Regions from separate parts of the Saliniradius amylolyticus genome, predicted to be linked through region 2. Evidence: predicted binding sites of a transcription regulator. Region 2 holds the regulator's gene; the other holds the start of a gene.
The links. Region 2 encodes sigma-54, which starts transcription at its own class of promoters, with help from an activator protein. Its sites were predicted from a motif close to GTTGGCACGNNNNTNGNNT; they were not measured.
Positions count from the first base shown of each region.

Region 1: the regulator sigma-54 is predicted to act here: its motif matches at 4,270-4,288, upstream of HMF8227_RS05915 (THxN family PEP-CTERM protein).

Region 1 is NZ_CP029347.1:1,262,362-1,267,817, reverse strand. Features, by position in the region: gene prsR (PEP-CTERM-box response regulator transcription factor) at 1-336, opposite strand, end outside; gene prsK (XrtA/PEP-CTERM system histidine kinase PrsK) at 339-2,384, opposite strand; gene HMF8227_RS05920 (S1 family peptidase) at 2,403-3,029, opposite strand; gene HMF8227_RS05915 (THxN family PEP-CTERM protein) at 3,295-4,227, opposite strand; gene HMF8227_RS05910 (ThiF family adenylyltransferase) at 4,381-5,238, opposite strand; gene HMF8227_RS05905 (PEP-CTERM/exosortase system-associated acyltransferase) at 5,231-5,456, opposite strand, start outside.
Region 2 is NZ_CP029347.1:2,656,737-2,662,192, forward strand. Features, by position in the region: gene kdsC (3-deoxy-manno-octulosonate-8-phosphatase KdsC) at 1-207, shown strand, start outside; gene lptC (LPS export ABC transporter periplasmic protein LptC) at 204-767, shown strand; gene lptA (lipopolysaccharide transport periplasmic protein LptA) at 736-1,290, shown strand; gene lptB (LPS export ABC transporter ATP-binding protein) at 1,295-2,020, shown strand; gene HMF8227_RS12485 (RNA polymerase factor sigma-54) at 2,087-3,532, shown strand; gene hpf (ribosome hibernation promoting factor) at 3,562-3,849, shown strand; gene ptsN (PTS IIA-like nitrogen regulatory protein PtsN) at 3,870-4,313, shown strand; gene rapZ (RNase adapter RapZ) at 4,310-5,173, shown strand; gene HMF8227_RS12505 (HPr family phosphocarrier protein) at 5,163-5,435, shown strand.

The DNA of each region.
Region 1 (5,456 bases), 1.4 Mb from region 2:
AATAGTCGGTAACTCAATGGGCTTGAGATAATAGTCATAGGCGCCAAGCGCAATAGCTTTAAGGGCGCTCTCCTGGTCCGAATTCCCAGTGACCACGATCACCTTGGTGTCGGGCAATAGAGATAAGATTTGTTCAAGAATGGCAAGCCCCTCAGTGGCATTACTGGCATCCGGTGGCAGCCCCAGATCCAGAGTCACCACTTTTGGCTCGTGCAAACGAAGCTGTGCAATGGCCGATTGCCGATCCTGAGCAAAAACGGTTTCATAGTCGGTCAGCCCCCACTTCAACTGTTTTTGGATCCCCAGGTCGTCGTCAATGACCAATAACTTTTCCATAACTACTCCTGCGTTAAAATTGGCAAACGAATATCGAATCGAGTTCCCTCGCCAGGGGAGGAAGTCACCGCAACCTGTCCTCCCAGAGACTCCATATAATGCTTAGCCTCGTAGGCCCCAATGCCCATGCCGGCATTTCCCTTGGTTGTTACAAAAGGCGTAAAAAGCTGGGTCTGAATAAACTCTTCGGTCATACCGTTACCGGTATCGACAATGGTTAACTGACCTTGCTGTTCTCGCTGAGTAACGAAAATCCTGATGGCGCCTTTATCAGGCGTTGCCTGTTGAGCGTTATCCACCAGATGATAGAGAACCGTGGCCAGTGTTTCGCTGTCCGCCTGCACGCTAAAGTCTCGTTCTACCTTAAGCTCAGGTTGAGGTTGCTGCCCCCGACACCGCGGCAAAACTTTATTTTGGATACATTCAGCGATTGCCACCCGACTTACTTCATGGCTGTCAGCGCGCCTTGAAGTCAACTGAGTGAGCATTTTTTGCAGTCGGGTATCAGTATGACTCAAGGTTTCAAATGTATCTTCTATAAACTCCGGGTTGTGCTTATGCTTAGTCGCATTACTCAGGATAAGACGAATCTGGGCCAGTACGTTTTTCAGGTCGTGTACTACAAAGGCCGATGTGCGACTAAAAGCAACAAATTGTGCATTCTCCAATAATTGTTGACGGGTCTCATACTGGGTCAAATAATGACTCACCTGCTCTGTCACCACACCCACATAATCGCGCATCTCCCAGTCAAGACGCATCTCTTTACTGCTTTTTAGCAAAACCATGCCCCATAAACCTTGAGGATTGTATATCGGAATCACCACCAAGGACGCTAGCTGCTGCTCCTGCCACCCGCTCAGAGCTAATTTCGGATAATGTTCAGGATGTAACCGGTATTCATGGCCGTCTACAATCCAGTGGTTATCCTTTAGAAACGGACACAGACCTTGTTTGATCGCAGCTAACTGCGAATCGGTCACCCAAAATCCGATATCCGCCACCGTGGATAAAGTTGCTCCCTGTTGCTTAACCAAGGCCCCTATGGGTAACTCCATGGCATCCAGTACACCTTTCAGTGCACGTTGATAGGCATCTTCCCCCTTGGTAAAAGGTTGGCTCAACAAATGGGTAAGCGCCAGCCAACGGGCCCGGTAGTCAAAGCGATTGGCAAAAAAATGCTTTTGAATCAGAACTCTTGCCTTGCGCTTAAATTGAGAGGACAACAACACAAACAGCAATACTACAAAGGCCAGGGCAGTAAACAGTATTTGCAACATTGAGGACCATTGTCCCTCAATAGAGCGAATATAATAACCAGTTAACGCCATTACCGTCAGATACAGGCCCGCTCCCAATAATAACGAGCTGCGCCATACCACATCACGGGATATATATATCTGTCCGCCTAGCTGGCGGCTGCGCTTCATTGACCAGAAAAGAAAGGGAATAAACAGAGTATGCAGATAGCCTCGGGCCAGCCACATGGTCGGTTCAACCTGCTTGAGTAAACTGGCATCGGCGAAAACAATGAAGTCATAAACCAGTAAAGTACCAAGGCCAATTAATAAAGGCTTTAACCCCCATAGTCGGTTCTTTGCCTGGCGAAGCAGCGTCTCGATATAAAATAAGGCCAGCAGGGTCAGCGCCAGATAACCAGTAAACACGGCATTTTTCGACAACCAATAGATCTCATTCGCCAGCGGCAGGAACATCCCCGTGCTCAAAGCCAGTATGGCTGACATTTTATGACCTGAGCCGATTTTTCCATCACCTTGGCTGACCACCAATAACAAACCGATAACAGAGACCAATCTCAGGCTTTCTCCGATAAAAACCGGAGTATCGAACACCACTAGCCAGGAGCCGCTCAAATGAATAGCCGCCCAAATCGCCCCACACAATAATGTTAGTGTCAGGACTCTTTTAACCACAGAGCGGCCGGGCGTAAACTGAGTCAGTCCAAGAATCAATAAATACACCAGCAGAGCACTGGCATACCCGAGCCAGTTCAAGAGCTCTGGCGGCGTCCCATCAATGGCTAACATAACAGTGTCCTTAAGGCTCTATTCAATACTGTCTAACAACTGTTGTAGGTACCGGGTCGGTATTGCGTAGGTAATATGGCTGGGATCTCGTAATACATCCTCCTTGGTTTCTTTCACAAATACCTTATTGACGATGGCGATTACCTCGCCACTGTTTTGTTCGTATACGGGACTGCCACTATTGCCGGGGTAGGCAGTCGCATCCAGCTGATAAGTTAAGAAAGGCTCTCGCAAACGCTTTAGTTTTTGAATGGAAAGCTGACTAGAATGATCTGCAGGTATGGCAATGGGCGTTCTGGCAGAAATAATTCCTTTATGTGTCACCGGATACAGCCCCAGCACCGCACCAATGGGAAAGCCGGTAAAGGCGATCTCGGTACCATCCTGATACCAACGAGTATTAAGCACCATTGGCGGCAGCTTGGCACCTGACAGCGCCAATATGGCCAAGTCATGGTCTTCATCCTTGGCGATCACAGTAACAGGGATAACGGTGATCTTGTCACCACTGCCAGCAAATACGGCGTAGTGCTGCCGGGTCTTTGGATCTAACGCCTGATCCACCACATGAGCATTGGTGGCGACCCACTGCCCCTTCGCCACGGCAAAGCCAGTACCTAATATTTTGACTCTAGGTGTCCCCATGGGCCTAAAAATACCCACTCCAACTACAGATGGTTTAACCTCAGTAACTACGCTTACCAGTGGCTTTCCGATTACCACCAGTGGCAGACAGGTCAAAACCATAACAATGACTTGAGACAACCGAATATTTATCAACTGAGCCTGGATTAAAAGTTCAATAAAAACATTATGTTCAGATTAGTCTGCCGCTGAACATTGTCCATACTTTAAGCACAAAAAAAGGGCCAGTATTCACTGGCCCTCTGTCTCTTTACTGACGTTTCATTCAACCCCGACGGCGTCCTGCCAGTCCCAGACCTAACAGACCCAGGCCAAAGATAGCCAACGTACCTGGCTCAGGAACGGTGATTCTAAACTCCGCGTTAAGAGTGTTTTCTTGTCTCTCCTCGGTGACAAAGCCAACACATCCGGGCGCGGCACCGACATTAGCGCAAGCATCATCGGTGATAGTAGTTAAACCGCTGAGCCGTGTGGTCAGGTAGTACATGCTGTCCCAGTCAGGGTCGAGGCTCACCTGGAAAGGCACGGTAAACTCAACAAAGTCACTGCCCACCACGAAAGGAAATGCCGGAATGGTGTTATCCACCACAAAGATATCCGCACAACCGCCGGCGTTAACGCCCTGGAAGTTTGGTTCACCATTGGGGCAAATAGGATCGCCACCGTTATTGTTTTGGGTCTCAAAGAACAAAATATTAAAGTGCAGCTGAGGCCCAGTGAATGCAAGAGCAGGTTGTCCCGGTACTGGCACACCACCAGGCATGGCAGCTGTAGGCTCCAGTAACAAGGCATCCAGCAATGAAGCATTGGTCAGGTAATCATCATTAATGATGAAGTTATTGTGGGTAATGGATGTACCGGGTGCAAAACCGCCATTCGTCACAATGCTTCCCTCGGATGCGCTGTCCACATCCAGGCTACTTCTGTCCGTAGACACCGCGGTACCCCACTCTAACAGAGTTGGCAGAGGACCATCGTCACCATCAACATCACCGTCTTCGTCACTGTCGATGATATTGCCATAAACAGAGCCCGAGTCTGAGCTGCCGCTGGCGGTGATAGGAGGGTTAGCACCAAGAGGTTCCCAATCAAGCCAACCGGCCTGGTTGGAGAAGTTCCAGTTGGTCACGATGCCTGCCTGAGCAGCGCTGGTAACACCTGCAAACAAGCCTGCCAGTAACAATTTATTCAGTTTCATCTTTGGTCTCCGTTCGTCAACCTATTTGGTTACGGAGTACTTAAGCATAGCTTGTGCCAATATATTAACGATTGATTTTATTGGGTTTTATTTAGAATCTTTAAATGAAAAATTAAAGTTGTAAAGAAAGCTGACAAACGACTTCAAATCTGACTAATCAGACAACACCACACGTTTAGCCACATGAAAGGCAATTCGCTGCAAGGGGTTACGGTTGCCCCAAGGTCGCCAGGTTATTTTCGTGCGGTTACGGTAAGCATCAAAATGCAAACCATAAGGTGCATGAATGACTGGGCCGCGCTCCAGCAGAATTTTCAATGCATAGGTTGCAGCCACTCCTGCACATAGCTTTACCCCCATCACTAAAGAAGGTCCTTTACGGGCCTTGAAGTCCGCTTTGGACGCATCCACCAGATAATGTCTTTGCATCATGGCCGGGGATAAACCGATCAAAAACTGAATCAGTTGTTCTTCCTCGGACTTAACGTCATCAAAGCGAAAGTAGTCCTCGTAAGTCATTTTACCCGGCATAAAGCAAAGGAAAGCTACGCCCATACCCAAAGGCGCTGCCGTGATCACGGGGATTTTCAATTCCTCACAACGACGAAAAATCAGTTTTCGGGCCTCCAGGGCGAAGAAGTCCAGACTATCGACATAAAGGTCCACGTTGTTCAGAAAGGCATCTACATTCCCTTCCGAAATCCCTTCGGGGAATTCATTTAGAGCCAGTTGAGGGTTAGTATCTCTGGCAATATCGGCCATCACCTGACATTTTTTACCTCCAAGCCGACTTAACAAAGCGCCGGCCTGGCGATTGATATTATGGATCTCAAACTCGTCGAAATCAGAGATGTTAAAGTTTTCGACACCTAAGCGGACCAAGGTCACCAGATGTTCACTGCCCACTCCCCCCATGCCCGCGATAGCGATCCGCTTGCCGCGCAGCACATCCTGCTCAGCATCAGTAACCCAACCAATATTGCGCGAAAAGGCAGCCTGGTAATCAAACATGACGTAGCGGATACAAACTGGTCACACTCGGATATCGGGCATTCAGTATCTCAGGAGGCCGGGCATATTTTTTCTTGTCGTCTTGTAACGATTGCAGCAGCTTAACCTGAGCAGCCAAATCCTGATCGATACGATCGTAAAGGAGTTGGAACCCGGTATTCAGTTCATCCAGTCCCTGCTCAGGCTCAATATAATAAGGCGCTCGCTTACCATGATAC
Region 2 (5,456 bases):
GCCAGTATGGGCGACGACATGCCGGATTTGCCCATGTTTGAACTGAGCGGCCTGAGTTTCAGCGTCCCTGGCGCTCATCCTCTGGTTCAACAGCAAGCCGATTATATTACCCTGCGCCAGGGAGGCTATGGCGCCGTGCGCGAAATCTGCGACCTGGTGCTACAAGCCTTGGGACAGTTACATCAGATTCAGGGTAGCAGCGTATGAGTCGTATTAGCCTGAGCATTATTCTGCTGTTCTTGCTGGTTGTGCTCACCGCAAGTCTGGGATGGTTTACCGATACCGGTCCCCGCCCTAAGCAAACTCGGGAGGATTATCTGCGTCCCAATTACGAAGCCAGTCGTATGCAAACCCGGCTTTACGATGCCAGTGGGCAGCTAACCCATCGCATCGACGCTCAGAAAATGGAGCACTATGACGCACTGGGCTTTACCCTGTTCCAGCAACCGGACTACTGGCTTTATGATGGTCAGCTCACCCAGCCCTGGCACATTCAGGCCGAACAGGCCACTTTGCATAGCGATCAACGATTGCAACTGGATGGTCAGGTGGATGTGACTAATGCCGCAGAGGATAGCTTTGTGAGGCGTATAGAGACCGAGTTTATGCAGATAGATTTAAAGGACAAACTGATGCACTCTGATCAACCAGTGCTGATCAGTGGCGAAAGCTATCAGATTAAAAGTAATGGTATGAGCGGCGATATCCGCGATAAAGCGTTCGAGTTATTAGATCATGTACAAACCCAATATGATACCCAGCCTTAAACACAACCTGTTGTTATGCCTACTGGCTTGTGGCGGCGCTCAGGCCACCGAAGGCGACTTTCAACAACCGATACAGGTGAGCTCCGGTTCCCAGTTTGTGGACGGCAAAAACAAAACTTCAGTATTTAAAGACAATGTTCGAATCGAACAAGGGTCACTGCTGATCCAAGCCGACGAAGTTGAAGTGATCGCCAGCGAAGGCAAGGGCAAGGAAGTTTTTATTGCCACAGGCAACCCCACAACCTACTCCCAGCTTATGGAAGATGGCAGTCGCATCTCAGCATCAGCACAGCGGATCCAGTATCGGGTCAATGGTCGCCAGATCGCTCTGGAAGGCCAGGCCCAGTTCCAGCAAGACAACAGCATGGTCAAGGGTGACAGGATCATCTTTGACATGGATGCCGAGCAACTTCTGGCTGAGGGCAGCAAGCAGGGTGAAGAGCGGGTCACTACGGTCTTCCAACCGGAGGAAAAAGCCGCCGGTAACGACAACCAAAACCAGAAAGAGCCACAGGAACCTTGAGCCCATGCCTACGTTAAGCGCGGCCAACTTGGCCAAATCTTACAAAAACCGTCAGGTGGTCAGGGATGTCAGTTTAAGCGTCTCCACCGGCCAAATTGTCGGACTGCTGGGGCCAAATGGTGCCGGTAAAACCACCACTTTTTATATGATTGTCGGCTTGGTGCCTCTGAACAAAGGCCAAATCCGCATCGACGATGACGACCTGACCCTGGAACCCATGCACGTGCGAGCGCGCAAAGGCATCGGCTACTTGCCTCAGGAATCATCCATCTTTCGTAAGCTGACGGTACACCAGAATCTGATGGCAATCCTCGAGACCCGTAAAGATCTGGATAAAGATCAGCGCGAAGCCCTGGCCGACGAACTGCTGGATGAATTTAACGTCAATCACATTCGTAATAGTCTGGGTATGAGCCTGTCCGGCGGTGAGCGCCGACGGGTTGAGATAGCCCGCGCCCTGGCCGCCAACCCCAGATTTATACTGTTGGATGAACCCTTCGCCGGTGTGGACCCTATCTCGGTCAGCGACATCAAGAAGATCATTCATCACCTCAGAGACCGAGGGATTGGGGTTCTCATTACCGACCATAATGTGCGCGAAACTTTGGATGTGTGTGAAAACGCCTATATTGTCAGCCACGGCGAACTCATTGCTCAGGGCAGCGCCGAAGAAGTACTGAATAACAAGCAAGTCAGAGATGTATACCTGGGCGAACAATTCAGGCTATAGTTAGTCTGTAAAAACGAAAAAATAGCCCCATAACAATACACAGGTTTACGGAATTACGAATCATCCATGAAGCCGTCGTTACAGCTAAAATTCAGCCAACAACTGACTATGACCCCACAGTTGCAACAGGCCATTCGCCTGCTGCAGCTCTCAACGCTGGATCTGCAACAGGAGATTCAGGAAGCGCTGGATTCAAACCCGCTATTGGAAGCCGAAGATGGTATGGGTGAGCAGAGCCTGGAAGACCAGGCCGAAAGTCGGCAAAAAGACTCCGACAACGTGGATACCAACGAGGCCCTGAAAAGTCAGGAGATGCCCGATGACCTGCCCATGGATACCACCTGGGACGAATACTACAGTGCTACGCCTGCCCCCGTTTCGTCGGCTCCAGTGGGCGGTGATGATACCGTCTATCAGGGGGAAACCAGCGACAGCATTCAGGACCATTTGCTGTGGCAAATGCGCCTGAGCCATTTTAGCGACACCGATACCAGTATCGCGACGGCGATCATCGATGCCATTGACGATACCGGCTACCTGACCCTCTCTGCCGAAGACATCCTCGACAGCCTGAATGATGATGAGGTGGATCTGGATGAGGTGGAGTGCGTGCTGAAACGAATTCAGCGTTTCGATCCTGTCGGCATTGGCGCCCGCACCGTACCCGAATGCCTGTTGGTCCAGCTAAGTCAGTTTGCGCCCGATACACCCTACCTGGAACAGGCGAAGGCCATTATTCTTGAGCACAGTGAACTGTTAGGCAGTAAGGACTATCGCACCCTGATGCGCAAAACCCGCTTGAAGGAGGATGATCTGCGTGAGGTGATGCGCCTGCTGCAAACCTTGAATCCCAGGCCGGCCAGTGCCGTAGTGCAAAATCAGCCCGAATATGTGATTCCGGATGTCGCCGTCAACAAAAAGAACGGCCGCTGGGTGGTAGAGCTAAACCCCGACAGTCTTCCCAAACTGAGCGTCAATCAGCAATACGCGGCCATGAGCCGAAATGCCAAAAACGCTAGCGACAGCCAGTTTATAAAGTCCCACATGCAGGAAGCCAAGTGGTTTATCAAGAGCCTGGAGAGCCGCAACGACACCCTCCTCAAGGTGGCCAGCTGTATTGTTCAGCATCAGCAAGGCTTCTTCGAACATGGCCCTGAAGCCATGAAACCATTGGTACTTAATGATGTCGCAGAAATGGTGGACATGCATGAATCCACCATCTCGCGGGTAACAACTCAAAAATACATGCATACGCCCAGAGGCATCTTTGAGCTTAAGTACTTTTTCTCCAGTCACGTGGCCACAGAGACCGGCGGCGAATGCTCGTCCACCGCTATTCGGGCCTTGATCAAGAAATTGGTGGCAGCAGAAAACCCTGCCAAACCATTGAGTGACAGCAAGATTGCGCAATTGTTGGCCGAACAGGGCATTGTGGTAGCCCGGCGGACAATCGCAAAATACCGGGAGTCATTACTGATCCCATCCTCAAACCAACGAAAGAGTCTGGTCTGACAGACTCACCGATAGAAGGAAGAGGCATTATGCAAATCAACCTTACTGGTCATCACGTTGACATCACCGACGCCCTTCGTGACTATGTGGATAGTAAGTTCACCAAACTTGAGCGACACTTCGACCACATCAATAATGTCCACGTTATTCTTAACGTTGAAAAACTGACGCAAAAAGCTGAAGCAACCCTGCACCTGAAAGGGGGCGAGGTGTTTGCCGATGCATCCGACTCCAATATGTATGCGGCCATTGATGGCCTGATCGACAAGCTTGACCGACAGGTGATAAAGCACAAGGAAAAAATGAAACGTCACTAATCAACCGAATGTAGTGTGACATGAACATAAAAGACCTTTTACCCCCTGAGTGCACCCTGTGTCGCACTCAGGGTTCCAGTAAGAAACGAATTCTACAAACCATTAGCGATATTGCGGTCGACTACTTGCCCGGCTTAGAGGAAGACGACGTCCTCGGCAGCCTGATTTGCCGGGAGAAGATGGGCAGTACCGGCATCGGCAATGGCATCGCCATCCCCCATGGGCGTCTGTCCGGGCTGACCAAGGTGCTGGCGATTTTGGTCACCACAGACAGCCCCATCAGTTATGACGCTGTTGATGATAAGCCTGTAGATATTTTCCTGGCTCTGCTGGTACCCGAAGACCAGGCCGAAGGCCATCTGCAGACTCTGGCCGCCATCGCTAGTCGATTGAACGATAAAGGCGTGGTGCAAAAGCTGCGTCAGGCCCACTCTGATCAGGAACTCTACGAGGCGATTACTTGAAACTTATTATCATCAGTGGCCGCTCTGGCTCAGGCAAGTCTATCGTTTTGAGGGCACTGGAAGATCTGGGCTACTACTGCGTGGATAACATTCCAGTAAACCTGCTACCCACCCTGACCCATACTGTGGTGGACGAATACGACCAGGTAGCCGTATCCATCGATGTGCGCAACCTGCCTAAAAACCCCGATGATTTGGTAGAAATTCTGGATTATCTTCCGGCCAGTTGGGAACTGACCATTCTCTATCTGGATGCCAGCGATGACGTGCTGGTAAAACGCTTTAGCGAAACCCGGCGCTTGCACCCCTTATCCAAAAATAGCATATCCCTGACCGACGCCATTCAGACGGAGAAAGATCTCTTAGTTCCCATTACCGAACGCGCCGACCTCTATATCGATACGGGCGAGTTAACTGTCCACCAGCTGGCCGAACTGGTACGGGAGAGAATTCTGGGCAAGAAAAGCTCACGGTTGGTACTGGTGTTTGAATCTTTCGGCTTTAAGCACGGTATTCCCAAGGACGCCGATTATGTCTTCGACGCCCGTTTTCTGCCCAATCCCCACTGGGAACCCGACCTTAAGCCTTTGACCGGAAAAGACCCTGAAGTAGAGGCTTTCCTGGGCGGCGAAACCATCGTCACCAAGTTTATCTGGCAAATACAGAACCTGATCGCCACATGGCTGCCTCACTTAGAGCGCAATAACCGTAGCTATGTGACTATTGCCATCGGCTGCACCGGTGGCCAGCATCGCTCAGTGTATGTGGCCGAATGCCTGGCGCGCAGCTTTAAGGTGACCCATCCGGATGTGCAGATCCGGCACCGGGAACTGGCTCGACAGGAAGCCCATGAAAATTGAAAAAACACTCACCATCATCAATAAACTGGGCCTTCATGCCCGGGCCGCAACTCAGTTAGCGAAGTTAACGAACCAGTTTGATGCGACTGTCACTCTTTATCAGGGCGATAAGTCAGCCAATGCCAACAGTGTGTTAGGCCTGATGATGCTGGAGTCTTCTCAGGGTAAAGAAGTACGGGTGATCAGCGAAGGCGAAGACGCGGAAGCGGCCATGGCTGCGGTGGAGCAGCTGATCCAGCAAAGATTCAACGAGTCCGAATAGTAAAATAACTGCTGATCTTAA